4 regions of the Rhizobium sp. NRK18 genome follow, and region 1 is predicted to be linked to each of the others. Evidence: predicted binding sites of a transcription regulator. Region 1 holds the regulator's gene; each other region holds the start of a gene.

What was found. The regulator PhoB, encoded in region 1, activates phosphate uptake and scavenging genes when phosphate is short. The targets are predictions, from matches to a motif close to TGTCATNNANCTGTCAT.
Region 2: ugpB (sn-glycerol-3-phosphate ABC transporter substrate-binding protein UgpB) is a predicted target of PhoB. The motif match lies at 6,497-6,513, and genes of this name have one in related genera.
Region 3: NN662_RS06440 (DUF1045 domain-containing protein) is a predicted target of PhoB. The motif match lies at 5,391-5,407, and genes of this name have one in related genera.
Region 4: NN662_RS10925 (bifunctional 2',3'-cyclic-nucleotide 2'-phosphodiesterase/3'-nucleotidase) is a predicted target of PhoB. The motif match lies at 4,925-4,941, and genes of this name have one in related genera.

The regions. Positions count from the first base shown of each region.
Region 1 covers NZ_JANFMV010000001.1:3,457,205-3,464,969, forward strand. The annotation lists gene argF (ornithine carbamoyltransferase) at 1-310, opposite strand, end outside; gene NN662_RS16375 (aspartate aminotransferase family protein) at 342-1,541, opposite strand; gene NN662_RS16380 (GcrA family cell cycle regulator) at 1,943-2,476, shown strand; gene phoB (phosphate regulon transcriptional regulator PhoB) at 2,616-3,299, opposite strand; gene phoU (phosphate signaling complex protein PhoU) at 3,326-4,045, opposite strand; gene pstB (phosphate ABC transporter ATP-binding protein PstB) at 4,093-4,896, opposite strand; gene pstA (phosphate ABC transporter permease PstA) at 4,893-5,735, opposite strand; gene pstC (phosphate ABC transporter permease subunit PstC) at 5,739-6,716, opposite strand; gene pstS (phosphate ABC transporter substrate-binding protein PstS) at 6,797-7,765, opposite strand, start outside.
Region 2 covers NZ_JANFMV010000001.1:3,620,545-3,628,309, forward strand. The annotation lists gene NN662_RS17165 (YifB family Mg chelatase-like AAA ATPase) at 1-235, opposite strand, end outside; gene gshB (glutathione synthase) at 437-1,384, opposite strand; gene NN662_RS17175 (cupin domain-containing protein) at 1,482-1,979, opposite strand; gene NN662_RS17180 (sn-glycerol-3-phosphate import ATP-binding protein UgpC) at 2,108-3,166, opposite strand; gene ugpE (sn-glycerol-3-phosphate ABC transporter permease UgpE) at 3,169-4,017, opposite strand; gene ugpA (sn-glycerol-3-phosphate ABC transporter permease UgpA) at 4,029-4,913, opposite strand; gene ugpB (sn-glycerol-3-phosphate ABC transporter substrate-binding protein UgpB) at 5,022-6,341, opposite strand; gene NN662_RS17200 (YraN family protein) at 6,537-6,905, opposite strand; gene rsmI (16S rRNA (cytidine(1402)-2'-O)-methyltransferase) at 6,910-7,765, opposite strand, start outside.
Region 3 covers NZ_JANFMV010000001.1:1,394,650-1,402,414, forward strand. The annotation lists gene NN662_RS06420 (cytochrome b/b6 domain-containing protein) at 1-1, shown strand, start outside; gene NN662_RS06425 (response regulator) at 183-3,476, shown strand; gene mnmD (tRNA (5-methylaminomethyl-2-thiouridine)(34)-methyltransferase MnmD) at 3,465-4,193, opposite strand; gene NN662_RS06435 (NAD(P)/FAD-dependent oxidoreductase) at 4,192-5,370, shown strand; gene NN662_RS06440 (DUF1045 domain-containing protein) at 5,487-6,194, shown strand; gene puuE (allantoinase PuuE) at 6,277-7,200, shown strand; gene uraD (2-oxo-4-hydroxy-4-carboxy-5-ureidoimidazoline decarboxylase) at 7,200-7,700, shown strand; gene NN662_RS06455 (ureidoglycolate lyase) at 7,747-7,765, shown strand, end outside.
Region 4 covers NZ_JANFMV010000001.1:2,337,158-2,344,922, reverse strand. The annotation lists gene amt (ammonium transporter) at 1-976, shown strand, start outside; gene NN662_RS10935 (FMN-dependent NADH-azoreductase) at 1,112-1,729, opposite strand; gene NN662_RS10930 (LysR family transcriptional regulator) at 1,868-2,821, shown strand; gene NN662_RS10925 (bifunctional 2',3'-cyclic-nucleotide 2'-phosphodiesterase/3'-nucleotidase) at 2,855-4,843, opposite strand; gene NN662_RS10920 (NAD(P)-dependent alcohol dehydrogenase) at 5,149-6,198, shown strand; gene NN662_RS10915 (hypothetical protein) at 6,366-7,160, shown strand; gene NN662_RS10910 (Lrp/AsnC family transcriptional regulator) at 7,164-7,625, opposite strand.

The DNA of each region.
Region 1 (7,765 bases):
TCATGATGGCGTCGACGTAGCGCGACAGCACCTTGGCCGTGTCACCGATCGTCTCGGCGCGGCCGAGCTGCATTTCGGTTCCCGACAGGAACAGCGTCTCGCCGCCGAGCTGGCGCATGCCGACGTCGAAGGAGACGCGCGTGCGGGTGGACGGCTTTTCGAAGATCATCGCCAGCATCTTGCCGGCGAGCGGCTTGTCAGCCGTTCCGTCCTTCGTCGCCACCTTGCGGGTGCGGGCGTCGTTCAGAATGCCTCTGAGGTCCTGCGAGGAGACCGCGGAAAGATCGAGAAAATGCTTGGTAGCTGCCATGATAACCTGTCAGAATTTCGCTTTGGCCGCCTCAGGCGGACTTCTTGATGAGAGCGGAATGAAGCGCCTCGGCGGCACGCTCGATGCGCGCCAGTCCCTCGCGGGCTTCATCCGCACTGACGATAAGCGGCGGCAGGAGGCGCACGACATTGTCGCCCGCAAGCACGCCGAGAACATGCTGCTCGCGCATTGCCGCAAGCAATTCTCCGGACGGGATCCGCGCCTTGATGCCGAGCATCAGGCCTTCGCCGCGGAAATCCTCGATGATATCCGGATACCGGTCCTTCAGGGATGCGAGACCCTGACGGAAGACCAGTGCGACATCGCGCACATGCTCGAGGAAGCCGTCGGCCAGGACGACATCCAGGACGGCATTGCCGACGGCCATGGCCAGCGGATTGCCGCCATAGGTGGAGCCGTGCGTGCCTGCGACCATGCCGGATGCGGCTTCCGCCGTCGCAAGGCAGGCGCCGAACGGAAAGCCGCCGCCGATGCCCTTGGCGATTGCCATGATGTCCGGCGTGATGCCGGCCCATTCATAGGCGAAGAACTTGCCGGTACGGCCGACGCCGGTCTGCACCTCGTCGAAGATCAGCAGCAGGCCATGTTCGTCGCAGAGTGCGCGCAGAGCCTGCAGGAACTCCTTCGATGCGGGCCGGACACCGCCCTCGCCCTGGACGGGTTCGACGAGAATGGCGCCGGTCGCTTCCGTGATCGCCGCCTTGACGGCAGCGAGATCGCCGAACGGCACCGGATCGAAGCCCGGCGCCTTGGGGCCGAAGCCCTCGAGGTATTTCGGATTGCCGCCGGCCGCGATGGTGCCGAGGGTCCGGCCATGGAAGGCGCCCTCGAAGGTGATGATATGGAACTTGTCCGGATGCCCCTTGGCATACTGGTAGCGCCGTGCCGTCTTGATGGCGCATTCCAGGGCTTCCGCGCCCGAATTGGTGAAGAACACCTTTTCGGCAAAGGTCGCAGCCGACAGACGCGCAGCCATCTTTTCCTGGCCGGGGTTCTCGTAGACGTTGGACAGGTGCCAGACCTTGCCGGCCTGCGTGGTCAATGCCTCGACGAGATGCGGGTGCGCATGGCCGAGAGAATTGACGGCAACGCCGGCGGCGAAGTCCATATAACGCTGGCCGTCTTCCGTCACGAGCCAAACACCCTCGCCTCGCTCGAAGCGCAGAGGTGCTCTTGCATAGGTATCGTAGAGCGGACCGTTCTGAGCCATGGCGCTGACCTTTCCTGGGCTATGTTGGCTGGGCACAAATAAAAAAGACCGCCTTTTGGGCGGTTGCCGCACTATCATCATATAGGGTGCCGATGTCAACAAATCACCCGCAAAATCAGGCCATCGCAGGGCTTCGTGAAAAAGCGGGAACGACCTCGCAACAGACCGGCGGCCGAAAAAATTTCAAACAGCAAGTTGGGGAAAACCGAGAAATCGAATCGCGATGATTCCGGCGACTCTTGTCACGGAGTCAGGCTGGCACTAGGTTAAACATGCATTAAGAATTTGCGCTTGGCGGAAAAAAGTCACCCGGCAGTACAAGAGGCGTACTCCGTTCCGAAGGAATTCGGGACACGGTGAAGGATTCTGCCATGCATTGGACTGCAGGCGGAGAAGACCCAATGAACTGGACAGACGAACGCGTTGAAAAGCTTAAGAAATTGTGGGCGGATGGGCTGAGCGCCAGCCAGATCGCCGCACAGCTCGGTGGCGTCAGCCGCAATGCCGTCATCGGCAAGGTTCACCGTCTCAACCTTCCCGGACGCGCAAAGTCCGGCGGCGCGTCCTCGGCGGCACGCACGGTCAAGCGCCCCGTGACCGCACCGAAGGCTCCGAACTATGCAGCCCGCGTTACGACCCGCACCGTCACCCGTACGGCAGGCGCCACGGCACTGAAGGAAGAGGTCGAAATCAACGCGATCCAGGAGCATCGCTACGTTCCCGCCTCGAACGTCGTCGTGCCGATATCCCGCCGCCTGGCCCTGACGGAACTGACCGAACGCACCTGCAAGTGGCCGGTCGGCGATCCGCTGCAGGACGACTTCCATTTCTGCGGCTGCGAGTCCCCGGACAATTCGCCGTACTGCAATTATCACGCCCGCCTCGCCTATCAGCCGACCAGCAGCGACCGCCGTCGCGCCGCAGCGGCCAGCTGATCGCGGCGGAGCGACCGAACAGACCATCATGACGAACGGGCCTGCGGGCCCGTTTTTCGTTTCCGGCTGCGAGAAGTCAAAAGAAAACCCCGCTGTGAACAGCGGGGTTCAGAAGCATTCGGATGAAAATTCCAGGAGGTCAGACTTCCATGGAATAGCCGGCACCACGCACGGTGCGGATGACGTCCTGCATGTTGGAGAAGTTCAGCGCCTTGCGCAGACGGCCGACGTGAACGTCGACCGTGCGTTCGTCGACATAGATGTCATGGCCCCAGACGCCGTCGAGCAGCTGGGAACGCGAGAAGACGCGGCCCGGGGACGCCATCAGGAATTCCAGAAGCCGGAACTCGGTCGGGCCGAGGCGGACTTCACGGCTCTTGCGGTGGACACGATGCGTTTCGCGGTCGAGCTCGATATCGCCGCAGCGAAGCACGGCGGAGAGAACTTCCGGATGGGCACGACGGAGCATGGCCCGAACGCGGGCCATCAGTTCGGGCATCGAGAACGGCTTGACGACATAATCATCGGCACCGGTCGACAGTCCGCGAACGCGTTCGCTTTCCTCACCGCGCGCCGTCAGCATGATGATCGGCAGCCGTTCGGTCTCAGGGCGCATGCGCAGGCGACGGCAGAGCTCGATGCCGGGAACGCCCGGCAGCATCCAGTCGAGCAGGAGAAGGTCGGGCACGCGCTCCTTGAGGCGGATTTCCGCCTCGTCGCCGCGCATGATCGCCTCGACTTCGTAGCCCTCGGATTCCAGATTGTAGCGAAGAAGCTCGCTCAGAGCTTCCTCGTCTTCAACAACCGCTATTTTCGGGACCATTCACGGTTCTCCAACTTATCGAGCCGTCACTCGGACGTCACGCCCATGGTCGACGTGTTGTCGTCCTTCGGACGCTCACCTTCCGGCTGGCTGCCGGTGGTCATGTAGTAGATCGTCTCGGCGATGTTCGTGGCATGATCGCCGATACGCTCGATGTTCTTGGCGCAGAAGAGAAGATGCGTGCAGGTGGTGATGTTGCGCGGATCTTCCATCATGTAGGTCAGGAGTTCGCGGAACAGCGACGTATGGATCGCGTCGATTTCCTCGTCGCGGTCGCGGATCGACTTGGCCTTTTCCGCCGAGCGGCTGGAGTAGACGTCGAGCACTTCCTTGAGCTGCACCGAGGCCAGTTCGGACAGGTGTTCCAGGCCGCGGGCGAGCTTGCGCGGGACGCCGGTGCCCTGCACCGCGATGACGCGCTTGCCGATGTTCTTGGCAAGGTCGCCGACGCGTTCAAGGTCGGCCGCGATGCGGATCGAGCCCATGATTTCGCGCAGGTCGGCGGCAACCGGCTGGCGGCGTGCGATGGTGACGACGGCCGCGTCGCCGATTTCGCGCTCGCCGGTGTCGAGAATGACGTCGTCGGAGATCAGCTTCTGGGCAAGCGCCAGATCGCCGGTCACGAGAGCCTGAACGGACTCGCTGACCATCTGCTCGGCAAGACCACCCATTTCGGAGATCCGGCGCTGCAGGAACTTCAATTCGTCGTCGTAAGCCGACATGAGATGCTGTTGTGTCGAGGGCATGGTGGTGTTCCCTGATATCTTGAGGCAGGCTTCAGCGCGGCTGCGGATCAGCCGAAGCGACCGGTGACGTAGTCCTGCGTGCGGCTTTCCTTCGGAGAGGTGAAGATCTTCGCCGTCTCGTCGAATTCGACCAGTTCACCGAGATACATGAAGGCGGTCTGGCGCGAGACGCGGGCAGCCTGCTGCATGTTGTGCGTGACGATGACGATCGTGTAGTCGGCGCGCAGCTCGTCGATCAGCTCCTCGATCTTGGCGGTCGAGAGCGGGTCGAGAGCGGAGGCCGGTTCGTCGAGCAGAATGATCTCCGGCTTGACGGCAACGGTGCGGGCGATGCAGAGGCGCTGCTGCTGACCGCCGGACAGGCTGAGACCGCTGGCATGCAGCTTGTCCTTCACCTCGTTCCAGAGGGCCGCGCGGGTCAGGGCCGCTTCCACGCGCTCGTCCATCTCGCTCTTGTTGAGATTTTCGTAGAGGCGGATGCCGAAGGAGATGTTCTCGTAGATCGACATCGGGAACGGGGTCGGCTTCTGGAAGACCATGCCGACCTTGGTGCGCAGCAGGTTGAGGTCCTTCGACTTGTCGAGAATGTTCTCGCCGTCGATCAGCACCTCACCCTCGGCGCGCTGCTTTGGATAAAGCTCATAGATCCGGTTGAGGACACGCAGCAGGGTCGACTTGCCACAGCCCGACGGACCGATGAAGGCGGTGACGCTGCGCTCCGGCAGGGACAGGCTGATGTCCTTGAGGGCTTTGCTGTTGCCGTAGTAGAAGTTGAGATTCTTGATCTCGATCTTTGCCTTTTCGGCAGTCTTCTGCGGCGCGACTTTGTCTAGGGAAAGCATCTGGCTCATCTGTCCTCTCTGCGTCCGGTCAGGCTACGGGAAATTACGCTCAAACCCAAGACGGTCATGGTTATGATCAATGCGCCGGTCCAGGCCAATTGCTGCCATTCTTCATAGGGGCTGAGGGCAAACTGGAAGATCGTCACCGGCAGGCTCGCCATCGGAGCATTGAGGTTAGAACTCCAGAACTGGTTGTTGAGCGCGGTAAACAGAAGCGGCGCGGTTTCGCCGGAAATGCGGGCGACGGCCAGCAGGACACCGGTGACGATGCCCGAGCGGGCGGCGCGGTAGGCGACCGAGCGGATGACGATCCAGCGTGGGGCGCCGATGGCCGTGCCGGCTTCACGCAGTGCATTCGGCACGAGGCTCAGCATGTCTTCGGTCGTGCGCAGCACCACGGGGATGACGAGCACGGCGAGTGCGAAAGAGCCGGCCAGCGCCGAGAAGTGGCCCATGGGCCGCACCACGATTTCGTAGATGAACAGGCCGACGACAATCGAGGGCGCCGACAGCAGGATGTCGTTGATGAAGCGCACGACCATGGTCAGCTTGCTGAAGCGGCCGTATTCGGCCATGTAGGTGCCGGCCAGGATGCCGATAGGCGTGCCGACGAACATGGCGATGATGGTCACGATCAGGCTGCCGAAGATGGCATTCAGAAGGCCGCCCTCCTCGCCCGGAGGCGGGGTCATTTCGGTGAAGACCTGAATGTTCAGGCCGGCGGCGCCCTTGTAGACCAGTGCGCCGAGAATGAGCGCGAGCCAGGCGATGCCGATGCCGGCGGCGACGACGCACAGCGACATCATCACGGTATTCTTGATCTTGCGACGGGGATAGATCGAGGACATCGGTCAGGCTCCCTTCTTGCTCTCGATGCGCATCAGCATGTAGCGCGCGATGGCAAGGATGATGAAGGTAATGATGAAGAGGATCAGACCGAGAGCGATCAGCGAGGACGTGTACATTTCGCCGTCCGCTTCGGTGAATTCGTTGGCGATCGTCGCGGAGATCGTCGTGCTCGGCGCAAAGAGCGAGGCACTGATGCGGTGCGCGTTACCGATGACGAAGGTGACGGCCATGGTCTCGCCCAGTGCACGGCCGAGGCCGAGCATGACGCCGCCCATGATGCCGACGCGAGTATAGGGGACCACGACGTTCTTCATCACTTCCCAGGTGGTGCAGCCGATGCCGTAGGCGGATTCCTTCAGAACCGACGGTACGGTGTCGAACACATCCTTGGTGATCGACGAAATGAACGGCAGGACCATGATCGCCAGGATCAGCGAGGAGGTCAGCAGGCCGATGCCGTAGGGCGGACCGGCAAACAGGCTGGAGAGGATCGGGACGCCGTGGAAGAAATCGATGACGAAGGGCTGAACTTTCGTCTGGATGAACGGTGCGAAGACGAACAGGCCCCAGATACCATAGATGATCGACGGAATGCCGGCGAGCAGCTCGATGGCGATGCCGATCGGGCGACGCAACGGACGCGGGCAGAGTTCGGTCAGGAAGATGGCGATGCCGATGCCGATCGGCACGGCGATCAGGATGGCGATGGCGGACGTTACGATGGTGCCGTAGATCGGAGCCGCGGCGCCGAAGTTTTCCTTCACCGGGTTCCAGCTTTCGGTGACCAGGAAGGAAAAGCCGAACTTGGACAGCGCGTCCCAGGAGCCGACGAACAGCGAGACGGCAACGCCACCGAGAAGAACCAGGACAAGGACAGCGGATGCGCGGGAAACGGCGTGGAAGACCGCGTCGGTCAGGGCGAAGCGCCGGACGACCTTTTCACGGCGACTTGCCATCTGTTGATCTGTGACTGCTGCCATCGACATGCGGCTGTTCTCCCTCGCAGGTCCGGAAAGGAAAAGAGAAAGAGGGGCGGAGACCGCCCCTCTTCCAAAGGCAATTACATTGCGGAGTAGACCGGCTTGCCGTCAGAACCGACGACGTCCTTTGCCCACATTTCCTCAACGCTCTTGACGACGTTCTCCGGCATGGCGACGTAGTCGAGTTCGTCGGCCATCTTGCCGCCGTTCTTGTACGACCAGTCGAAGAACTTCAGAGCTTCGCCGGTAGCAGCGGCATCTTCCGGCTGCTTGTAGACGAGGATCCAGGTAGCAGCCGTCATCGGCCAGGATTCAGCGCCCGGCTGGTTGGCGAGGATGACGCCGTAGCCCGGCTGGGAGTTCCAGTCAGCGTTGGCAGCAGCTGCAGCGAAGGCTTCAGCCGTCGGAGCAACCGTCTTGCCGTCCTTGTTGAGCATGTCGGCATAGGTCATCTTGTTCTGCTTGGCATAAGCATACTCGACGTAACCGATGGAGCCCGAGGTCTGCGCAACGTTGTTGGCAACGCCTTCGTTACCCTTGGCGCCGATGCCGACCGGCCATTCGACGGCCTTGTCTACGCCGATCTTTTCCTTCCAGTCGGCGGAAACGTCAGCGAGGTAGTAGGTGAAGTTGTAGGTGGTGCCCGAACCGTCCGAACGGTGAACGACGGCGATTGCCTGCGACGGCAGGGAAAGGTCCGGGTTCAGCTTCTTGATGGCTGCGTCATCCCACGAGGTGATTTCGCCCATGAAGATCTTGGCCAGCGTTTCGCCGTCGAGAACCAGCTTGCCCGGCTCTACGCCTTCGATGTTCACGACCGGAACGATGCCGCCCATGACCATCGGGAACTGTGCGAGACCGACTTCCTTGAGCTCATCGCCGGAAAGCGGAGCGTCGGAAGCGCCGAAGGTCACGGTCTTTGCCTTGATCTGCTTGATGCCGCCGCCGGAACCGATCGACTGGTAGTTGAGGCCGATACCGGTTTCCTTCTTGTAGGCGTCAGCCCACTTTGCGTAGATCGGATAAGGGAAGGTCGCGCCAGCGCCGGA
Region 2 (7,765 bases), 160 kb from region 1:
GGGAGCCTTCCTTCGGCAGGTCGGCGGGCGCCAGATTGACGGTGACGCGCTTTCCCGGCAGCGACAGGCCGGAAGCATGCAGGGCGGCTTGCACCCGTTCCCGGCTTTCGGCCACGGCCTTGTCCGGCAGGCCGACGATCTGGATGCCCACCTTGCCGGGGGCGACCATGACCTGAACATCGACAGGCACGCCCTCGATGCCCTGGAATGCAACCGTACTGACGCGAGCGACCATGCCTGTCCCCTCCATCATGGAAGCAGCAGGCACAACCATGGCCTGCCGGGCTCCTCATGAGCCACCGGAGGGAGTGTTGCACATCCCTCCGGACAAGACAAGAACATTAATAGAACAAATGCACGCGATAATTGATCTTCGGTTGCATCGGGTTGCAAGCGTGGAACAGGTGCGGGCTGCGAGCCTCTGAAAAGCCCTTGGTCAGGCCCTCTTGCGCTCGATCGCATCCCAGAGAAGCGAGGCGATGTCGGCTCCGCCGAACTTCTTCACCTCGCGGATGCCGGTCGGGGACGTCACGTTGATCTCGGTCATGTAGTCGCCGATGACGTCGATGCCGACGAGCAGGAAGCCGCGTTCCTTCAGCGATGGGCCGATGCGCTCGCAGATTTCCTTCTCGCGCGCCGTCAGTTCGGTCGCTTCGGCGCGGCCGCCGACATGCATGTTGGAGCGGCTGTCGGTTTCGGCCGGAACGCGATTGATGGCGCCGGCGAATTCGCCGTCGACGAGGATGATGCGCTTGTCGCCCTTGCGCACCGCCGGCAGGTATTGCTGGGCGATGAAGGGCTCGCGGAACATCTGGTCGAACATTTCGAGAAGCGAGGTGAAGTTGCGGTCGTCGCGCGAGGAATGGAAGACGCCGGCGCCGCCATTACCGTAGAGCGGCTTCAGGATGATGTCGCCCATCTCGTCGCGGAAACGGGCGATCTCGGCGAAATCGCGGGTGATCAGCGTCTTTGGCATCAGGTCGGCGAATTCGGTGACGAAGATCTTTTCCGGCGAATTGCGCACCCAGGCCGGATCGTTGACGACCAGCGTCTTCGGGTGGATGCGTTCGAGCAGGTGCGTCGAGGTGATGTAGGCCATGTCGAAGGGCGGGTCCTGACGCAGAAGCACGACGTCCATGGTCGACAGGTCGATGCGCTCGGGCTCGCCGAGCGTGAAATGGTCGCCCTTGACGTCGCGCAGTTCCATCGGCTCGACGGTGGCGTAGACCTTGCCGTCGCGGAGACTCAGCCTGTTCGGCGTGTAATGGAACAGCCGGTAGCCGCGCGATTGCGCTTCGAGGCTCATGGCGAAGGTGGAATCGCCGGCAATGTTGATGCCGGACACATGGTCCATCTGGACCGCTACATTCTTGATCGCCGCCATGAGAACTCCCCGTTTGAAAGGCCATCCTCATTTAGGGTGAGGCGGCCCGAATGGCAACGGGCCGCAGTCCGGATTGCGGACGGAGAGAATGGCTTCGTCAGGCTGCCCACTTTGCGGCGGCGTCGGACCTCTTGTAGTTGGCCAGCCGGCCGGCGATCGCCAGCATCATGGAGCGCGGCCTCGGGAGCAGAGCGACCTTGCGGACATAGGTCTCCACCCGCCATGTCGCCCAGCTATCGGCAGCAAAGTAGCCCATATCGCCCTTGCGCAGAACGGTGACGGATCCGTCTGCCGCGGTCACTTCGACCTCGCCTTCGAGGATGACGACGGTCTCCTCCCAGCCGAATCTCCAGCGGAAGGTTCCGGCGGTACAATCCCAGACGGCGGCGGCGACGGCACGGTTTTCCGACTCCGGCGGAAAGCCGCAACGGGCTTGCGGATTGCCCTCGATGATCCAGTCGGGGTTGATCGGAGCCGGCTTCAATTCGAACGCGTCGAGCCGGCCGGCAACGAACGCGCTCGGCGCCTGCTCCTGATCACGGTTGCGCGCCTTCAGCGCCAGAACCACGGCGGCGGCGATGAACTTCAAAGGCATGGTATCCCCCACATGCTGATTGTGCCGGGAAAGGCGTAGCATGCAGGGGCTTTCGGCCCGGTTCACCCGCTCGTTAAAATTTGAGCGAAGCGGTTGTGTTGCAGAATTCTGCAGCCCAACGCATTCGCTCAGGCCCCCGCGTCAACGATCCGCCTGCCCGAAGAGGGTTCGAAGAAGTGCAGCCGCTCGGGGACAATCGAGAAGGCGACGTCGTCGCCGATCCGCGTTTCGGCCGGCACGGCGGCGCTCAGCAGTTCGTCGCCGACCATGCCGTGGACGAGGCGTTGCGAGCCGAGCTCCTCGACATAGGAGACCTTCATGCGGATCACGCCGTCTTCGGAGACCTTCATGTCCTCGGCGCGCATGCCGACGGTCACCGGACCGGACGGAAGGGTGCGGCCCTCAAGGCCGATCACGGCCGTGCCGATCGTCAGCTGGTGGCCGTCGATCGATGCCTTGGCGAGGTTCATCGCCGGCGAGCCGATGAAGCTTGCCACGAAAGTCGACGCCGGATTGTGGTAGACGTCGAGCGGGGTGCCGATCTGCTCGATCCGGCCGCCGTTCAGCACCACCAGGCGATCGGCCAGCGTCATGGCTTCCAGCTGGTCGTGGGTGACGTAGATCGAGGTCGTGCCGAGCCGGCGCTGCAGCTGCTTGATCTCGCCGCGCATGGAGACGCGCAGCTTGGCGTCGAGGTTCGAAAGCGGCTCGTCGAACAGGAAGGCAGCCGGCTTGCGGACGATGGCGCGGCCCATGGCAACGCGCTGACGCTGGCCGCCGGAGAGCGCCCTTGGCTTGCGTTCCAGATATTGCTCGAGCTGCAACATGCGGGCAGCCTCGGCGACGCGCGCATCGATCTCCGCCTTCGGCGTGCCGCGGTTCTTCAGGCCATAGGCCAGGTTCTGGTAGACGCTCATATGCGGATAGAGCGCGTAGTTCTGGAACACCATGGCGATGTCGCGTTCGGCCGGCTCCATGCGGTTGACGACCTTGCCGCCGATGCTGACGGTGCCGCTGGAAATCGTTTCGAGCCCAGCGACCATGCGCAGAAGCGTGGACTTGCCGCAGCCCGACGGGCCGACCAGCACGATGAATTCGCCATCGGCGATCGAGATCGAAACGTTATCCACGGCCTGAACGCCGCCGGTATAAACCTTCCCGACCTTGTCGATTTCGATAGACGCCATTGTTATTTCTCCGTTTCCACGAGGCCCTTGACGAACAGCCTCTGCATAAAGACGACCACGAGGACCGGCGGCAGCATGGCCAGCATCGCCGTTGTCATCACGAGGTTCCACTGCGGCTCCGCATCGGCCACGTCGGCCATTCGCTTGATGCCCATGACGATGGTGTAATAGCCGGGGTCGGTCGTCACCATCAGCGGCCAGAGATACTGGTTCCAGCCGTAAATGAAGAGGATGACGAAAAGCGCCGCCATGTTCGTGCGCGACAGCGGCACGAGGATATCCCTGAAGAACTTCATCGGGCCGGCGCCATCGATGCGGGCGGCCTCGAGCAGTTCGTCCGGCACCGTCAGGAAGAACTGGCGGAACAGGAAGGTCGCGGTCGCCGAGGCGATCAGCGGAATCGACAGGCCGGCATAGCTGTCGAGCATGTGCAGGCTGGCGATGACCTGGAAGGTCGGCACAATGCGAACCTCGACCGGCAGCATCAGCGTCACGAAGATGATCCAGAAGCAGAACTGCCGGAAGGGAAAGCGGAAGTAGACGATCGCGAAGGCCGACAGGATGGATATGGCGATCTTGCCGATGGCAATCGACAGCGCCATGATCAGGCTGTTGACCATCATGGGCCCGACCGGCGGCGCGCCGGAAGAGGCCATTCCCTGCGTCAGCATGGTCTTGTAGTTTTCCCAGCCATGGCCGCCCGGCGTCAGCGGGATCAGCCCCGACAGGAAGTCGGTCGGGCCGTGGGTCGATGCGATGAAGGCGATGTAGACCGGCAGGGCGACGGTCGCCACGCCGATCAGAAGCACGATGTGCGACAGGATCTTGAGACCGGGTCTGTTTTCTACCATCCGTTCTCTCCTCAGTACTGCACGCGCCGCTCGACGAAGCGGAACTGGATGAAGGTCAGAAGGATGACGATGCCCATCAGCACCACGGACTGGGCAGCAGAAGAGCCCATGTTGAGGCCGATGAAGCCGTCATTGAACACCTTGTAGACGAGGATGTTGGTTGCCTGCGCCGGACCGCCCTTGGTGGTGGCATGAATGACGGCGAAGGTATCGAACATGGTGTAGACGATGTTGACGACGATCAGGAAGAAGGTCGTCGGCGACAGCAGCGGAAAGACCACGGTGAAGAAGCGCTTGACCGGGCCGGCGCCGTCGATGGCGGCGGCTTCCTTCAGCGATTGCGGAATGGATTGCAGGCCGGCCAGGAAGAACAGGAAATTGTAGGAAATCTGCTTCCAGCTCGCGGCCAGAACCACGAGGATCATGCCGTCGACGCCCGAGAGGCGATGGTTCCAGTTGTAGCCGATGCCCTGCAGCAGATAGGGGGCGATGCCGATCGTCGGGTTGAACATGAACCACCACAGGATGCCGCCTACCGCCGGTGCGACCGCGTACGGCCAGACGAGCAGCGTCGTGTAGGCGTTGCGGCTGCGCAGCCGCCCGTCGGCGGCCAGCGCCAGGATCAACGCAAGGATGATCGACGAGGCGGCCACGCTGACGGAAAAGACGAGCGTCACCTTCAGCGAGTTCAGGTAATTCGGATCGGCAAAGAGGGCCTTGTAGTTCTGCAGGCCCACAAAGGCCGTGCTGAGGCCGAACGGATCCTCACGCAGGAACGACTGGCGGATTGCCTGGGCGGCCGGCCAGATGAAGAAGATCAGGGTGATGGCAAGTTGCGGAAGCAAAAGCCAGTACGGCAGGATCTTGTTGCCGAATATCGTGCGCTTTGTCTGCATGATGGGCGTCCGACAGATGAGGTATTGCAGGGGCATGAAGGGCCCGCGGAGGATATACCGCCGCAGGCCCGAACACTTGCTCAGAATGTTGTCGTCAGGAAACCGCTGTTACTGGTTCGCTGCGGCAAAGTCGGCGATGAGCTTGTTACCGCGTTCGACGACGGAGTCGAGAGCAGCCTGGGCATCCTTCTGACCGGACAGCAGGGCTTCGAATTCTTCGTCGATGATGGTGCGGACCTGCACATAGTTGCCGAAGCGCAGACCCTTGGAGTTTTCGGTCGGCGGGTTCAGCGTGATCTGCTTCAGAGCCACTTCGGCGCCGGGGTTCTTGTCATAGAAGCCCTGCTTCTTGGTGTAGTCGTAAGCAGCCTGGGTGATCGGCAGATAGCCGGAGAACTGGTGCCAGTCGGACTGGACTTCCGGCGAGGACAGGTAATGGAAGAAGTCCGCCACGCCCTTGTACTCTTCCTGGTCGTGACCCTGCAGGACCCAAAGCGTTGCACCGCCGATGATGGAGTTCTGCGGGGCGCCCTTGACGTCGGAATAGTACGGCAGCATGCCGACGCCGACTTCGAAGTCCTTGGCGTTGTTGACGACGGCTGCACGGGCGGCCGACGAGTTCATGTACATGGCGCATTCCTGCGAATAGAACTTCGGCGGAGCGTCATCGCCGCCGACCGGACCGCCATACTGGAACAGGCCTTCGTCCTGCCACTTCTTCAGGTTCGCCCAGTGGCGAGCCTGCGTCGGACCATTGAAGGTCAGCTGGCTGTCGACCGAGCCGAAGCCGTTCTGGTTGGTCCCGATCTGCAGGTTGTGCCAGGCGGAGAAGTTCTCGAGCTGTACCCAGGAGATCCAGCCGGTGGTGAAGCCGCACTTGGCCGCGCCGGACTCCATGATCTTCTTGGAATAGGCTTCCATGTCTTCCCAGGTCTTCGGCGGAGTTTCCGGATCGAGGCCGGCCTTCTTGAAGACGTCCTTGTTGTAGTAAAGGACCGGGGTGGACGAGTTGAACGGCATGGACAGCATGTTGCCATCGGTGTCGGTGTAGTAGCCGACCACGGCCGAGATGAAGCCCTTCGGATCGAATTCGGTGCCGGTGTCGGCCATCAGCTTGTAGACCGGATAGACGGCGCCCTTGGCGGCCATCATCGTTGCGGTGCCGACTTCGAAGACCTGCACGATGTCGGGCTGCTGCTTGGCGCGGAAAGCGGCGATCGCAGCGGTCATCGTTTCAGGATACGAACCCTTGTAGGTCGGGATAACTTCGTAGTTGTCCTGCGACTTGTTGTAGTTCGCAACGATTTCTTCGAGCTTCTTGCCGTTCTCGCCACCCATGGCATGCCACCAGGTGATCTGCGTCTTGGCATAGGATGCGGAGGCCGTCAGGCTGAGCGCCAGGGCTGCAAAAGCGATTTTCTTTATCATGGTGTTCCTCTCCTCCTCAGAAGAGTTGAGACATTAGAGACGTTTAATATGCCGTCAAGCTTGAATTTTCACTTTGACGTTCGTTCAGCGACCGGACGGTTTCGCTTTACTTTCAGTTCTCTAGCCACATCGAATGAACGGCCGGTGACAATCGGATGACAGTTTCATGACGCCGGAACTGTCGCGCCGAAGCACTCAGAATGCGTCTTGTAGGTGGCGCGGCAAACGCCACGGAACGACCGCGACGATGTCGTAACGCCAGGAAAGCCGGGCGCAATCGGGCTGGCGGGACATCCAGATGTCGCTTGCGGAGCGGATGCGGCGCTGGGCGCCATAGCCGACCGCGTCGATCGCCGCGCCCGCATCGGAACGCGCCTTCACCTCGACGAAGACGACGAGATCGGCCTTGCGGGCAATGATGTCGATTTCTCCGACCTTCGTTCGATAGCGGACCGAAAGAATGCGATAGCCTTTCAGCATCAGGAAGAAAGCGGCGACGTATTCCGACAGGAGGCCGCGGCGATAGGCCTTGCGTCTGCGGGACCTGCCGTCGCCGTCGGCCATCGCGTCACCCCTTCAGCGCCATCAGGCGGTCGTAGAGCTCCTTGCGCGGCAGGCCGGTGCGCTTCGCCGCCTCCGAAGCGGCCTTGCCGGCGGGAAGCGTCGCCGCGAGATCTCTCAATATATTGTCGACATCCGCCGCTTCCGGTGGGGCGGCCTCTTCCGGCGGGCCGATGACGAGCACGATCTCGCCCTTGACCGACTGTCCTTCGTATTGCCCCGCAAGATCGGCAAGCAGACCGCGGCGGAACTCTTCATAGGTCTTCGTCAATTCGCGGCAGACGGCTGCCGGCCGCGCACCAAGCACGTCGGCGGCAGCGACAAGCGTCGCGGCGATCCGGTGCGGCGATTCGAAGAAGATCAACGTCGCCGGCACGCCGGCCAGTTCGGCAAGGCGGTCGCGCCGCGCCTTGTCCTTCGACGGCAGGAAGCCGGCAAACAGGAAGGCATCGTTCGGCAGGCCGGAGCCGAGGAGCGCGGCCAGAGGCGCCGAAGCGCCGGGAATGGGGACGACACGGTAACCGGCATCGATCGCCTGCAACGCCAGCCGGTAGCCCGGATCGGAAACGAGCGGGGTGCCGGCGTCGGAGACGAGCGCGACCGAGCGACCGTCCTCCAGCGCCTGCAGGAGCTTCGGCCCGGCCTCGGCAGCGTTGTGTTCGTGGTAGGCATAGGGACGGCCGCGAATGCCGAAGCGGTCGAGCAGCACGCGGCTGACGCGCGTGTCCTCGCAGGCGAGCACATCGGCGCCGGCCAGCGTTTCCAGCGCGCGAAGCGTGATGTCGCCGAGATTGCCGATCGGGGTAGCCACCAGATAGAGCGCCGGCTCCAGCGGGCGCGCCGGCACCACGACATTGTTCAGG
Region 3 (7,765 bases), 2.1 Mb from region 1:
ACAGAACACCGATCGCTGCATCGATGCCAGGGCCGCCACGCTCCCCGCCCGTGCGGCCCTGGCATTGTCATTTCACTCCTCCGGCTTCCAATCCCTGGTTCCGGCTTATGGTTAACGAATTATTCAAGGGACATCTGATATTCCTGTTGTTGACCTGAACTGGTGCAACCGGGAGTTTTGAATTGTCCGAGGCCGGGGCCGACTTGGTTCTTTTGGCATGTGCGCGCGTCCGCGCTTACGATCTTCCCGCCTATGTGAAAGACGGGAAGCTTCGCTTTGCCGTGGTCAACGATGCCTTTGCGCGCCTCTTCGGGCGGACCGCCGACAGCTTTGAAGGTCATACCGCAAGCGATCTCGGCATCGCCGGCGAGACGGGCGAACTCGAGGAACGGGAACGGCGCGCGCTTGTCTTCGGCTCGGAAGAAACCACCGGCTGGTTCGATGCGACCGCCAACACACGGCATTCCGTGCTGATCGAACGTTTCATCTCGGATGGCGGCCAGTTTCACGTTATCGGCCTCTTCGATGAGCAGGCGGGCGCAATTTCCGGCAGCAGGGCAACTTTGCAGGAGACGTCCGGTGAGGGCGCTCTCGTCGCCGGGGCACCCTCGCCTGAGGGACCTGTACCTGCTGGCGGCGAGAATTCCTTCGGGCAGGATCTTTTCAAGGAACTGCTCGACAATCTTCCGGTCGCCACATTTGTGCGTGCGCGAGACCATCGGCTGATCGCCGCAAATCGTCACTATGCCCATATCGTCGGCATGCCCGAAGAGGAGCTGGTAGGAACGACCCAGCCAGATATCTTCGGTCCCGCGGGGTATGAATACCAGGCCGCGGATGAGGAGGTTCTCAAGACCGGGCGAACGGCCGAATTTCAGCAAACGGCGGTCCTGTCTGACGGCGCGGACCATGACCTGCTTTGCCGTGTCTGCAGTGTTTCCGCCGGTGGCAGGTCCTTCCTCGTCGGGACGATCACCGACGTTACGGAGCTCAAGCAGCGCGAGGCGCAGCTGATTGCCGAAAGGGCGAAAACCGAAGCCCTGCGCGGCGATCTCGAACGTCTCGTGTCGGCGATGCCCGTCGGCGTGGTCATCATGTCGAGCGAACTCACCGTGGAATACGTCAATCCGGAGGCCCGCAACATATGGGGCTGGGGCGATGACCTTGTGCTCGAAGGCATGGGATTTGCCGAGGTGGTGGAGGTGACGCGCAGGAGCGGCATGGTGCCGGTCAAATCCGAGGCGCTGGAATCCTATGTTGACCGGCGGACGAAGGAGCTCGCGGATGGCAATTTCGACGAGCCGCAGGAGATAGAATATGCCAACGGCAAGACCGTTGTCGTCTCGAACCGGCATCTGAGCGACGGACGCCTGCTGATGATCTACACGGACGTGACCACCATCCGGTCGCGGGAGATGGAGATCGATCAGGTACAGGAACAGCTGTCCCGTCTCGGGCGGTTCATCTCCGATGCAACGCGGGTGATGTCGCAGGGGCTGCTGCTGATCGAGGACGGGCGCATTCTGCTTGCCAATGACGCATTGCCGGCCATGCTGGAACTGCCGCCGGAGTTGCTGTTGCCCGGCGCCGCGTGGACAGACCTCATTTCACATTGTGCTGCGCGGGGCGATTTCGAAGGCGCGCTCGAAGACAAGCGGGCGGAATGGGACAATTTTCTCCAGAACGACCAGGCGTTCTCCGCCGGTTTCCTGGCCGCAGGCAAGACCTGGGTGCATATGGAAGCCTCGCCCAACGGACTTGGTCAGTGGACCATCGTGCTGACCGACATGACGGAGATGAAGCAGCGTGAAGAAGAGCTGAAGGTGGCGCTCTCCCGCAGCGAGGCCGCAGACCGGGCGAAGTCCGATTTCCTCGCGGCCGTCAGCCACGAAATCCGCACGCCGATGAACGGTGTTCTCGGCATGGCGGAACTGCTTGCCAAAACGGATCCGGATCCGCGGCAGAAGACCTTCATCGACGTGATGATCAAATCCGGCAAGGCCCTGATGACGATCATCAATGACATTCTCGACTTCTCGACGATCGAGGCCGGCCAGTTGCGACTGGTCAACCAGCATTTCGATCCGCTCGAAGCGGTTGAAGACGTGGCGACCTTGTTTTCGGCGACGGCGTTCGAAAAGGATCTCGATATCTTCCTTTCGAGCGACGACAGCCTGCCAAGTGCGCTCGTCGGCGATGCCGGCCGTCTGAGACAGGTTCTCATCAACCTTGTCAGCAACGCCATCCGCTTCACCGAAGAAGGCCACGTGCTGATCGACGTCTCGTCGAAGCCCGACAAGGACGATCCCAGGCGGATACGGCTGGTGTTGACGATCAGGGATACGGGAACAGGGATCGACGGCGAGAAGCTGCCGACCATATTCGACAAGTTCCATCAACTGGATGCGGGAAGCAGCAAGCGCCATGAGGGCATGGGGCTGGGCCTGTCGGTGACGGCCGCACTGGTCGATCTCTTCCACGGTACGATTGCGGTCGAGAGCGAGCCCCACGTCGGCTCCACCTTTATCGTCGAGCTGCCGTTCGAAGTCGCCGCGCATCGCGAGCGGGTCTGGTCGCTGCCGGTGGATCTCGGCGGAAGCGGTGTTCTCGTCGTCCATTCCAATCCGTACGGTCGCGCGATGCTCACCAACAAGCTGTCCGACTGGGGTTGCGACGCGGTGGCGGCGGAAGATGCGGCGATGGGGATGCAGATCCTCCGGGCTGCCATCGAAGCGGGGGTGAAGCCGGCCGCGATCATCGTCGACGACAGGCTTGACGACATGAAGGGCACGACCGCCGTTGGTATCATCCATCGCGATATATGCCCGCATATTCCGGCCATCCTCCTGTCATCGCTGGATGCCGCGGAGCGGGGGCAGCCGAAGACCGGCACGATCGCGGACACCTATGTGGTCAAGCCGGTGCGGCTTGGAATTCTGCGCAACACGCTGATCGAGGTTCTCAGGACTGCGGTGCGCGAGGTGCCAGACGTCCGGCATCGGCAGCAGCAGGGTCCGCGTCCGGAAACGAGGCCGCCGGCGGTCGACGCTTCGACCCTGGTGCAGCGGATTGATGTGCTGGTCGCCGAGGACAACGAGGTCAACCGGATCTTCTTCTCGCAAATCCTCCTCGAGGCGGGCCTTCGCTTCAAGATGGTCGAAAACGGCTCGGAGGCGGTGGCCGCATGGGAGGCATCGTCGCCCGCGCTGATCCTCATGGATATCTCGATGCCGGTGATGGACGGCTTCGAGGCTGCCCGCATGATACGAGACCTCGAACAGGAAAGGGGCGATGGCGCGCATGTGCCGATCATCGGCATAACCGCCCATGCACTCGAACGGGAGCGCGAAATCTGCCTCCATGCCGGCATGGATGATCACCTCGCCAAGCCGATCGTGCCATCGGTCCTGCTGGACAAGATTCATGCGCTGCTGAGCGATGTGGAAGGCGAAGGGGCGGGGCAATCACGCCGCTGAAGGGGACGTCTTCGTTCCAAACAGCATTTCGCGCTTGCCGGCAAAGCCGGGCCGGCGCCTGACCTCGAAGCCCGCGGCGGCGAGATTGCGGCGCACGAAGCCTGCCGCGGCATAGGTGGCGAAACTGCCTCCCTCTGCGGTCTTCGCAAAGACATCGGCCATCAGTTCCGGCGACCACATGTCGGGATTGCGCGACGGCGCGAAGCCGTCGAGATACCAGGCGTCAAAGGGCACTGGAACGGCGGGAACGGTGTCCATCGCCGAGCCGCAGACGATCGTCAGCGTCGTGCTGCCGTCGAGTTCGAGCGTGACGATGCCCTCAGGGGCGTCGGGCCAAAGGTCTACCAGCCCCTGTCGTTCCGCGTCTATCTCCGGCCAATGGGCGAGCGCCCTGTCGATCTCGTCGCGCTGCATGGGATAGAGCTCGAAGGAGGTGAAGTGTAGATGACCACCTGCCGGGCGCGACAGCTTCCATTGCCGCCAGGTTTCGCAGAGGTTGAGGCCTGTGCCGAAGCCGAGTTCGCCAATCCGGAAATCCTGGCCGTCCTGCCAGCGCGCCGGCAATCCGTTGCCGTCCATGAACACGTAGGCGCATTCCAGCCGCCCGTCCGTCTGGCAATAAAAGTGGTCGCCAAAGGCGGTCGAATAGGGCATATCGCCCTCGCGCCATTCGAGCCTGTTGCCGGAGGCGCCGTCGTTTGAAATTGGATCCGTCATGAGCCAAGCCGATAATACCGCGGTAGCGAGCGGTCAATCGTCCACCGGTCTTTTGATCGTCGGCGGCGGCATCATGGGGCTGTGGGCAGCCTGCAAGGCAGCCGCGGCGGGGCTCGATATCGTGCTCGCCGATGCGGGCCGACTGGGCGGCGGAACAAGCAACGGCTTCCTCGGCGCCTTGATGTCTCACCAGCCGGACCGGTGGAACGCGAAGAAGCAGTTTCAGTTCGATGCGCTGGTCTCGCTGGAAGCCGAAATCGCCGCGCTGGAAGGGATGACGGGCCTTTCGACCGGATATCGCCGTTGCGGCCGCCTGCTGCCGCTGACCCACGAGCAGAACCGCGAGCGCGCCTTCGGGCATGCAGACGACGCACGACGGAACTGGCAGGCCAGCGGTGCGGACTATGTCTGGCAGGTGCTGGAGCGCTCACCGTTTGCGGATTGGCCTGACGCCGAAGCCGCGCCGTTCGGCGTGGTGCTCGACACGTTTGCGGCCCGTGTGTCGCCCAGGGCATTGACGGCGACGCTGATCGCGGCCCTTCGGCAGTCGGGCCGGGCAAGGGGTCTGGAGAATGCTGCGGTGACCGCCATCGATCCGGATGCCGGCGTCGCCTCTGTCGGCGATAAGACCATCCGGTTTGGCCACTGCCTGATTGCCGCCGGCGTGGGGTCGTTTCCGCTTGCGGGCGCCCTGACTGCCGCAGGCAAGCCGCTTGGCAAGCCCGTCAAGGGACAGGCCGCATTGCTGAAGGCGGATATCGATCCGACACTGCCGGTGATCTTTCATGACGGCGTCTATGTGGTGCCGCATGAAGATGGCCTGGTCGCAATCGGCAGTACCAGCGAGGAGGAGTTCGATCGGCCGTTCTCGACCGATGCCCTGCTCGATGACCTGCTGAAGCGGGCGAGGGTGCTGGCGCCCTGCCTCAGGGACGCGGCGGTCGTGGAACGCTGGGCCGGGCTGAGGCCGAAGGCGATCGGACGCGATCCGATGGCCGGCCGGCATCCTGCGCATGCGAATGTCTCGTTCCTGACGGGCGGCTTCAAGGTCAGTTTCGGGATCGCCCATCGGTTGGCAAGCGCCGTCGTCGGCGAGATTATCGGAGCGCCTTCGGAAATCGACGTTCCGGATAGTTTCCAGGCCGCAAGACACTTTGCCCTTGCCGGCAAGATATGAGCGCATTTCGGCCATATCCCCGTCGTCAATCTGTTACGCAAATCACCTAAACCGGCGCAAACGGCATCGGAAAGACCGATGCGGACAGATTTCATCCTTCCTGCGGGATGTACGACATGCGCTATTCTATCGTCTTTACACCGCCGCCGCGCCATCAGCTTGCGGAGGCGGCGGCCTTGTGGCTCGGCCGCGACGCTTTCGCGGGCCATCTCTATGAACCGCATGGCATCGGCGGGCTCGGCATCCATGAGATCGCCTTTCACACCGCGCTGCCGCGCCGGGCGGGCTTCCACGCCATGCTGCAGGCGCCGTTCCGGCTGAAGGAGGATGCCAATCCGGCGTCTCTTCTCAAGCACATGATGACGTTTGCCGGCGGCCGCCAGCCGTTCCTGCTGCCGCCGCTCGAAGTCGCGCGGGTCGGGCAGGGACTGGGTCTGATCGCATCGACCTATCCCTATGAAATGCATGAACTGGCCGCCGCCGTCATCCATGAGTTCGACGCCTACCGCGCCCCGCTCAGCGATGTCGAGATCGAGCGGCGCAACCCCGATATCCTCAACGCCGCCGAATTTGCCAATCTCCATCGCTGGGGCCATCCGCATGTGATGGACGAATACCGGTTCCACATGATGCTGACGGGTGCGCTCAACGTGTCCGAACTGGAGCGTTTCGAGCGCGCCCTGAACCGGTTCTTTGCGCCGGCCCTCGAAACACCGCTGGAAGTGGCAAATCTGGCGCTGATGATCGAGGAGGAGCAGGGCGCTCCGTTCCACGTGCACTCGCTGCATCCGCTTGGTCCCGTGTCGCAGAAAAAGAGGGCGTAGAACGCACCGCTTTTTGGCTTCGCGCCCTCGACAATCCAATCGCACCTGATAATTTTTGACCGACTGGAAAAAAGGTGCGTCGATGGACATAGACAATTATCCCCGCGATCTCGTCGGCTATGGCCGCCAATCTCCCGACCCGAAATGGCCGGGCGATGCGCGGATCGCGGTGCAGTTCGTGGTCAATTACGAAGAGGGCGGCGAAAGCTCGATCCTGGATGGCGATCCGGGGTCGGAATCGCTGCTGTCGGAAATCGTCGGCGCGCAGTCCTGGCCGGGGCAGCGCAACCTCAACATGGAATCGATCTACGAATACGGTTCGCGCGCCGGCTTCTGGCGTCTCTATCGCATGTTCACGAGCCTGAATGTCCCAGTGACCGTCTACGGCGTCACGCTTGCCATGGCGCGCAATCCGGAAGCGGTTGCGGCGATGAAGGAAGCCGGCTGGGAGATCGCCAGCCACGGTTATCGCTGGCTCGAATACAAGGACTTCCCGATCGAGAAGGAACGCGAGCACATTCTCGAAGCTGTGCGGCTGCACAAGGAACTGACCGGATCGCACCCGCTCGGCATGTATCAGGGCAAGCCGTCCGACAATACGCTGAAGCTTGTGATGGAGGAGGGCGGGTTCCTCTATTCGAGCGATTCCTATGCCGACGATCTGCCCTATTGGGTGCCGGGTCTCGACGGCAAGCCGTTCCTGATCATTCCCTACACGCTCGAAACCAACGACATGCGTTTCGCCACGCCGCAGGGCTTCAACGCCGGTGACCAGTTCTTCAACTACCTGAAGGACGCCTTCGACGTGCTCTATCAGGAGGGCAAGGAGGGGCAGGCGAAGATGATGAATGTCGGCCTGCACTGCCGTCTCGTCGGCCGCCCGGGCCGTGCCGCCGCGCTGAAGCGCTTCGTCGAATATGTGCTGTCCCACGAGAAGGTGTGGATCCCCAAGCGGATCGAGATCGCCCATCACTGGCACGAGCACCACAAGCCGCAGATCATGTGATGATGGACAGACAGGAATTCGTCGCCCGCTTCGGCGGCATATTCGAGCATTCGCACTGGGTCGCCGAGCGGGCCTATGATGCGGGCCTCCGGGAGCCGCTTTCGGCGGAAGGCGTTCATGCCGCCCTATGCGACGCCTTTCGCGCGGCGAGCGACGAGGAGAAGCTGGGCGTGCTTCGCGCTCACCCGGATCTCGCCGGCAAACTCGCGATTGCCGGCAAGCTGACCGAGGACAGCCGCAAGGAGCAGGCCGGCGCCGGTCTCGACCAGTTGACGGCCGCGGAGCATGCGCGCTTTACGGAGCTCAATGCGGCCTATGTCGCGAAGTTCGGCTTTCCTTTCATCATTGCCGTGAAGGGCCTCTTCAAGGATGCCATTCTGGCGGCGTTCGAGACACGCATTCATCACGAGCGCGGCGAGGAACTGGAAACGGCGTGCGCACAGGTGGAGAAGATCGCGCGGCTGCGGCTCGAAGCCCTGTTTTCGGAGAATGCCCCATGATTGACGTCGTTGACGTGCTGCGCTTGCGGCTGATGGATTGCTCATGATGAGCCGCGTGCTGTCGA
Region 4 (7,765 bases), 1.1 Mb from region 1:
CAGCCTCAGCCCCGAGCACGGCCTCGATCCGGAACTGCTGGTCGCCCGTGCCGACATCGCGCTCTACCATTCCAAGGAATCCGGTCGCAACATCTGGCACATGTACCGGCCCGGCATGAGCGAGTTGACCGAGAAGCGTCGCCAGCTGGAGGCGGATCTCGTCGCCGCGATCGACCGCAACCAGTTCGAGCTGCATCTGCAGCCGCGGGTCGATTCGGCCACCGCCAGGATCGTCAGCTACGAGGCGCTGCTGCGCTGGCATCACCCGGACAAAGGCACCATCAGCCCGGCGGATTTCATTCCGGTGGCCGAGGCCTCCGGCAAGATCGTGCAGATCGGCGAATGGGTGATCGAGGAAGCCTGTCGGATCGTCAGGAGCCATCTCGGCGACCGGCACATCTCGATCAATGTCAGCCCGATCCAGTTTCGCCAGATGGATTTCCTGCCGCGGCTGATCGAGATCGTCGAGGCGAATGGGGTAAGCCCCGCGCAGATCGAGCTGGAAATCACCGAAAGCACGCTGATCGAGGACGACAAGCGGGCGCTGCATCTCCTGAAGGCGCTGAAGGCCAAGGGCTTTTCCATCGCGCTGGACGACTTCGGTACCGGCTATTCCTCGCTTGGCTATCTCAGCCGCTATCCGTTCGACACGATCAAGATCGACCGCGAATTCGTCAAGAACCTCGCCGTTTCCGAAAATGCGACTCTGATCATCCGCACGATCATTGCGCTCGGTGCCGGGCTCGGCATGCGCGTCGTCGCCGAGGGCGTCGAAACGGTGGACCAGGCGGTGTTCCTGTCGCTGTCGGGATGCGACCAGCTGCAGGGCTATCTGCTCGGACGGGCGATGCCTGTCGACGAACTGCTGACCGAGATCGAGCCCGCCATCGTGAACCAGATCATGACGAGCGTCCGGCACGAGAGGCCGCATGTGTCGGGCCGCAACGATGTCGCCCAGATGTCCAAGCCGGCCTGACCAAGAGGCAAGCCGGTTGCTCGGCCGGATACCGTTTTGCGAGCAAGGAATAAAAAAGGGCGCGGTCTCCAATGAGGCCGCGCCCTGACATTATGAATGTTTGAAAAGATCTATATTGAATTCAGGTTTGAAAAATCAGGCTGCTTCAGAAAATTCCTGGACCTTGGCCTGCGCCGTGGCGATCGCCTTTTCGGCGGCTTCCGGTCCGAAGGCGAGGCCTTCGACATAAATCACTTCGACATCGGTCATGCCCATGAAGCCGAGAACCGTCTTGAGGTACGGAACCGCATGGTTCATCGGGGCTGCCGGGCCTTCGGAGTAGACGCCGCCGGACGACAGGACGATGTAGACCTTCTTGCCGGTGGCCAGACCCTGCGGGCCGGTTTCGGTGTACTTGAAGGTGTGGCCGGCGCGGGCAACGTTGTCGATCCAGGACTTCAGCGTCGAGTAGATGTTGAAGTTGATCAGGCCGGTGGCGAGGATCACCGTGTCGGCGGCCAGCAGTTCGGCGACCAGCTTGTCGGAGTAGTCGGCAGCAACGGCTTCGTCGGCGCTGCGGTCGGCCGGAGCCTTGCGGATCGCATTGGTCGAAACGGTGTCGAGGTGCGGGACCGGCTCGGAGCCGAGATCGCGGTGGATGATGCCGTTGTTGGCGGCCTTGGCTGCGAGCTTTTCGGCCAGATCGGTGGCGACCTTGGTGGACAGCGAGTCAGAGCCGCGCGGGCTAGAGGTAACGAGAAGAATATTCGACATTTTAAGTGCCTTTCGTCATTGAAATCAATGGCCGAGTGATGTCCCCCGGCGCTGTTGACGAATTAGATAAGTCAGATGATTAATATATAAAACCATGATAATATGGATTGATATCATCGAATTATTGGATGGGTAGACATGCAGCCAAATCCGACGCTCGATCAGCTTCAGGTGCTGATCGCCATTGCCGATACGGGCTCCTTTTCGGCCGCCGCGCGCCAGCTGAACAAGGCCCAGTCGGTGGTGAGCTATGCCATATCAAACCTGGAAGACCAGTTGCAGCTGGCACTGTTCGATCGGTCAGGATCGCGCCAGCCGGTGCTGACGGAAGCCGGCAAGGCCGTGCTTGAAGATGCACGGCGAATGGCGGCGCAGCTCAATTCGTTGCGCGGCCGGGCCGCCGCCCTGCGGGAGGGGCTCGAGGGCGAACTGAAGCTCGCCGTCAGCGTCATGGTGCCGGAACAGGCCTTCGTCGCTGCCTTGTCCGCGTTCCAGAAGACCTTTCCGACGGTGCAGCTGAACGTCAACTGGGGCTCCGGCTTCATGGTCAGCGACCTGGTCGAGCATGGCAATGCGCATCTGGGCATAGGCGGGGCCTTGATGAAGGTCGAGGACGGGATCATCGTCGAGCGCTTGAGCCAGTCCTTCATGTATCCGATGGCTGCCGCAGATCATCCGCTGGCGAAGCTCGACCGGCCGCTGACCGTTGCCGATGTCCGCGACGAGGTGCAGATCGTCGTCTCCGACGCCACCGGCCAGACGCGCGGCCGGGATTTCAACGTCTTTTCCATGCGCACATGGCGGGTGGGCGACATGATGACGAAGCACACGCTGCTGCGCGCCGGGCTCGGCTGGGGCGGCATGCCGGGGGCGGTCGTGGAGAAGGATATTCAGGAAGGGCGGCTGGTGCGGCTGACGATGGACATGTTCGAGACGTCCAACTTCCCGATCTTCGCCATGTGGCGGTCGGCAAGTCCGCCCGGGCCTGCCGCGCGCTGGATGATGGAGCGGTTCCGCCTGCTTCTGAGCCAATGCCCCGCGGGATCGCACGACGTGCCTGGCAAGAAGGATGCTCCGGCCGCCGCGGAATGATCCGCAGCGGCCCTGGCATGTCTTGTTTGCCCGTCAGAGCACCAGGCGGAACTTGGCGAAGCCGTCGGCGCCGTCGCCGGCATCTTCGATCTTTGCGCTCTTGACCGACGATGCATACTGCCGGCCCTTCGGCCCGGTGTCGAAGACGGCGGTGGTACCTTCCATCGGCTTGAACGACCAGTTGTCGTCCGCCGACGGATTGATGGTGCCCTGATCGATGATGTAGCGCACGATCACGTCGCGGTTGGTATCCGGACCCACGAAGACGATCTTGCTGTCGTTGATGTCCGGGAAGTTGCCGCCGCCGCCGGCGCGGTAATTGTTGGTGGCGACCACGAACTTATTCTCCGGATCGATCGGCTTGCCGTCGAACTTCAAATCGACGATGCGGCCGGCGCCGTTGGAGACCTTCTTGCCGTCCTTGTCGAACATGGCCGGCTGTGACAGGTCGATCTGGTAGGTGACGCCGTCGATGACGTCGAAATTGTAGGACGGGAAATCGGGGTTGAGCAGCGGCGCATCCTTGGCGCCGGGCTTGACCTGGTTGAACATGCCGGCCGACATTTCCAGCCAGTTCTTCACTTCGGCGCCGGTGATCAGCACGGCGCGCACGGTATTGGGATAGAGGTAGAGGTCGGCGACGTTCTTGATGGCGATATCGCCGGCCGGAACGTCGGTGTAATAGTCCGCACCGCCGCGGCCGCCGGCCTTGAACGGGGCTGCCGCCGAGAGCACCGGATAGTCCTTGTATTCCGTGTCTTTGAGCATGTCCTTGATGTACCAGGTCTGGGCGATCGAGACGATCTGCACCGACGGGTCGTCGGCGACCAGCGCGAAGTAGGAGTAGAGCGGCGCGGATGTCTTGCCGACCGGCGTGCGGACGTAGGCGAGCGTTTCCTCGTGCTCCTTTTTCACCGCATCGGTGATGCGTTCGTCGCTCTTGACGTCGGCGACGATCTTCCGGTCTTCGGTACGGTGATAGATCGGCCGCGCCTCGGTCGTAAAATCGACGACCTTCCAGGATTTGCCGTCCTTTTCGAGAAGCAGATCGATCAGGCCCATGTGCGAGCCCCAGAAACCGCCCATGACGGCGGGCTTGCCTTGCAGCGTGCCGCGCACCGGATCGACGCCGGCCATGCCGTCCCAGGTCTTCGGACCGGGGAAGACGAGATGCTGGTGGCCCGTGAACACCGCATCAATGCCCTCGACGCCGGCGACATAGAGCGAGGCGTTTTCCATGCGCTCGCCTGGGCCGGTCGCATCGATGCCGGAGTGGGAGAGGGCGATCACGATATCCGCGCCTTCCTCCCGCATGGCCGGCACCCAGGCCTTGGCCGCTTCGACGATGTCGCGGGTCTGCGCCTTGCCCTCAAGGTTTTTGGCATCCCAGACCATGATCTGCGGCGGCACGAAACCGATGAAGCCGACCTTGACCGGGCTCATCTCGCCGGAGCCGTCCTTGATCTGTTTCTCAAGGATCACATAGGGCTTGAAGAAGAGCTCGTCGTCCTTCGGGTTGGACGCCAACTGACCCTTGGTCAGGTTGGCGCAGACGATCGGGAAATTGGCGCCGTTCAACACGTTGAACATGAAATCGAGGCCGTAGTTGAACTCGTGATTGCCGAGCGTGCCGCAATCATAGCCGAGCATGTTCATGGCCTTCATCACCGGATGCATGTCGCCGGCCTTCATGCCCTTCTTGTAGGCCATGAAGTCGCCCATGGGATTGCCCTGCAGAAGGTCGCCATTGTCGATCAGCATGGAGTTGCCGGCCTCGGCCCGGATCCCGTCGATGATCGAGGCGGTGCGGGCCAGACCCATCGTGTCGTTCGGCTTGTCGGCGTAATAGTCGTAGGGCAGCAGGTTCACATGGATATCGGTCGTTTCCATGATCCTGAGATGCGCCTGGTTGGCGGCGGCGTGCGCGGCGAACGGGTGCAGCATGATGAAGGCCGAACCGGCGGCAAGCCCACCGAGCAGCGAGCGGCGGGTGAGCGCGGTGGAGGAGAGGAGGTGGGGCATTGTCTGTCTCCCAGATCGAATTCGATGACGATTGGTCGGGCGCTAGGCCTTCCCGGCTTGGTTGTCGTTACGTCGGAATTGATGGCGGGATGATGACAGTGACGGTCCGGGATGGCCAGATGAATTATTGTCCCTTTGGTAAAATAAATCGTCGCAGGGGAAAGCATGCGGCGAACGCCGATCGCTTGATTTTAGCCGCTCCACGCCTAGGTTTTCGCCGGGAGCCTCCGCCATCCGGCGAGGTCGCGCGATCGCGCAAGCCTTTCCATCTCCAGGGACCACAGTTTGATCAAGGGAAACCAGACATGACCTTCGTTTGCACCGGCTATGCTGCCTCCGCCGCCGACAAGCCCCTCGGACCGTTCTCGTTCGACCGCCGCACACCGACCGACGAAGACGTCGAGATCGACATTCTCTATTGCGGCGTCTGCCATTCGGACCTGCACATGGCGCGCAACGAATGGGGCGGCACGACATTTCCGATCGTCCCCGGCCATGAGATTGTCGGCCGAGTGAAATCGGTCGGCTCCAAGGTCACGAAATTCAATGCCGGCGATCTCGTCGGCGTCGGCTGCATGGTCGATTCCTGTCGTACCTGCCCGAGCTGCCAGGAAGGCCTGCAGCAATATTGCGAGACCGGCGGCATGGTCGGCACCTACAACGGCAAGGACAAGTATCTGGGCGGGATCACCCAGGGCGGCTATTCCAAGGCGATCGTCGTCTATGAGGGTTTCGTGCTGAAGGTCTCGGAGAAGCTCGACCTTGCCGGTGCCGCACCGCTGCTCTGCGCCGGCATCACCACGTGGTCGCCGCTGCGTCACTGGAAGGTCGGCAAGGGCCAGAAGGTCGGCATCATCGGCCTTGGCGGGCTCGGGCACATGGGCCTGAAGTTCGCCCACGCCTTTGGCGCCCATACCGTGCTCTTCACCACGTCGCCGTCGAAGGCCGAAGACGCCAGGCGCCTCGGCGCGGACGAAGTGGTCGTCTCGAAGGACGCCGAAGCGATGGCGGCCCAGCGCGGCAGCTTCGACTTCATCCTCAACACGGTTTCCGCCGACATCGACCTCTCCGTCTATCTCGGCCTGCTGAAGCGCGATGGCGCGATGGTCAATGTCGGGCTGCCGGAAAAGCCCTACAGCTTCAGCGGTCGGCCGCTGATCGGCGGACGCCGCACGCTGGCCGGCTCGATGATCGGCGGCACCCCGGAAACCCAGGAAATGCTCGACTTCTGCGCCGAGCACGGCATCACCGCCGATGTTGAGGTCATACGCATGAACGAGATCAACGACGCCTATGAGCGCATGCTGAAGAGCGACGTGAAGTATCGCTTCTCGATCGACATGGCGAGCCTGTAAGGCTTCGCGAAGTACCTTCTAAGGTGCGCCGGTGCATTGCGGCACCGGCGCTTCAATGTTGTTTTAAATTGGTTGCATATTTGTAAATATAATATATCTTTAGTTGTATTGCATTCATTGTTTCGGGGGATTCAATGTCGCCAGTGCAAACAGCGGGAATATGGAGCGTGGCTGGGCTCGCGGCCATCCTTGGAGCATCCTTTGACAAGGTGTTCGATTACGGCAAGCAGTTTTACGACATCTACATAGAGGGTAGGTCGCGCGACTACGACAAGAAGCGTGAAAATCTCCACGAGATCATATCTTATTGGAAGGAAAGTGATGGTTTGGAGAAAAATCTTCTCTTCACCTCTCTCTATATAAAAGGCGGGCTGATAGAGGAGGATAATTACTGCACTGTTATCGCCTACGCCCAGCACTTTGGCGATTTCCAGAGAGCTCAGTTGGTTCTTTCATCCATTTTCGATGAGGATGAAAAACGCAAGTACTTCGCCAAGCCGCTTTGCAATATAGCTTCATATGCCCCAATGGCCGCGAATAAGGATGAGGCAGGGGTCGAACCTTCTTCGGTAGAAGAACGAATTCAGTCTGATGCCGCAGTTCCATGTCCCGCGGGAACACTCTTTACACAGTTTGGAAAGCAGGAGTCAGTGGACTTTGGGAAAAGGCTGGCACAGCTTTCCGTCACGAACGCCACCATAAACCTGCCCGAGTACATTCCGGGCTTTGATGCCAAGAATGTTGTTATCCGATACTTCCATTCTGAGGACGAGGCTGCGGCTCTGGCATGGCATGATTACTTCCAACTTGCTTGGCCGGATATTGATTTCAAATACGCTCGGTTGAGTGGCTATGAGAGCAAGATCGGGCCCAAGCGTTTCGAGCTCTGGTGGCCTGCCTCGGTTCCGGTGCCAGACAGCACTGATAAACTGAAGTGTGGAACGCAGCGTCCCAACATGTAGCCCTCAAAGCCCCACGTTCGGCCGTTCGATGATTTCTCGGAGCGCAAAGGACGAGTTGATCTTGACGACGTGGGGAAGGGCGGAGAGCCAGTCGCGGTGGATGCGCTCGTAGTCTTCGAGATCCTTCGCCGCGACCCGCAATATGTAGTCGTACTCGCCCGACATCAGGTAGCAGACCAGCACGTTGGGGCAGCGTTTGACAGCCGCCTCGAATTCGGAAAGCGTCTTGGCGAACTGTCCGGAGAGCGAGATGTGGACGATCACCATCATCTTGTAGTCGAGCGCCTTGTGCGACAGGCGGGCGTGATAGCCGGAGATCACGCCGGACTTTTCCAGGATGTCGAGCCGCCGGGAACAGGCCGATGCCGACAGGCCGACGCGCTCGGCAAGCTCGGCATTGGTGATCCGTCCCTCCTTCTGGAGGACGCGCAGGATCGAAATATCGACGGTATCCAATTCGTTCATTCGCACACTCTTCGAAATTTTTGATTTCAGCGCAATTTTCGTCGAAAAATGTGTTTTGGGCAACCATCCTTTGCAAGGACATTGCCCGGCCGGAATGGTTCACTCGCCGCATCTGAAAAAGCAGGCCGGCTCGAAACCGG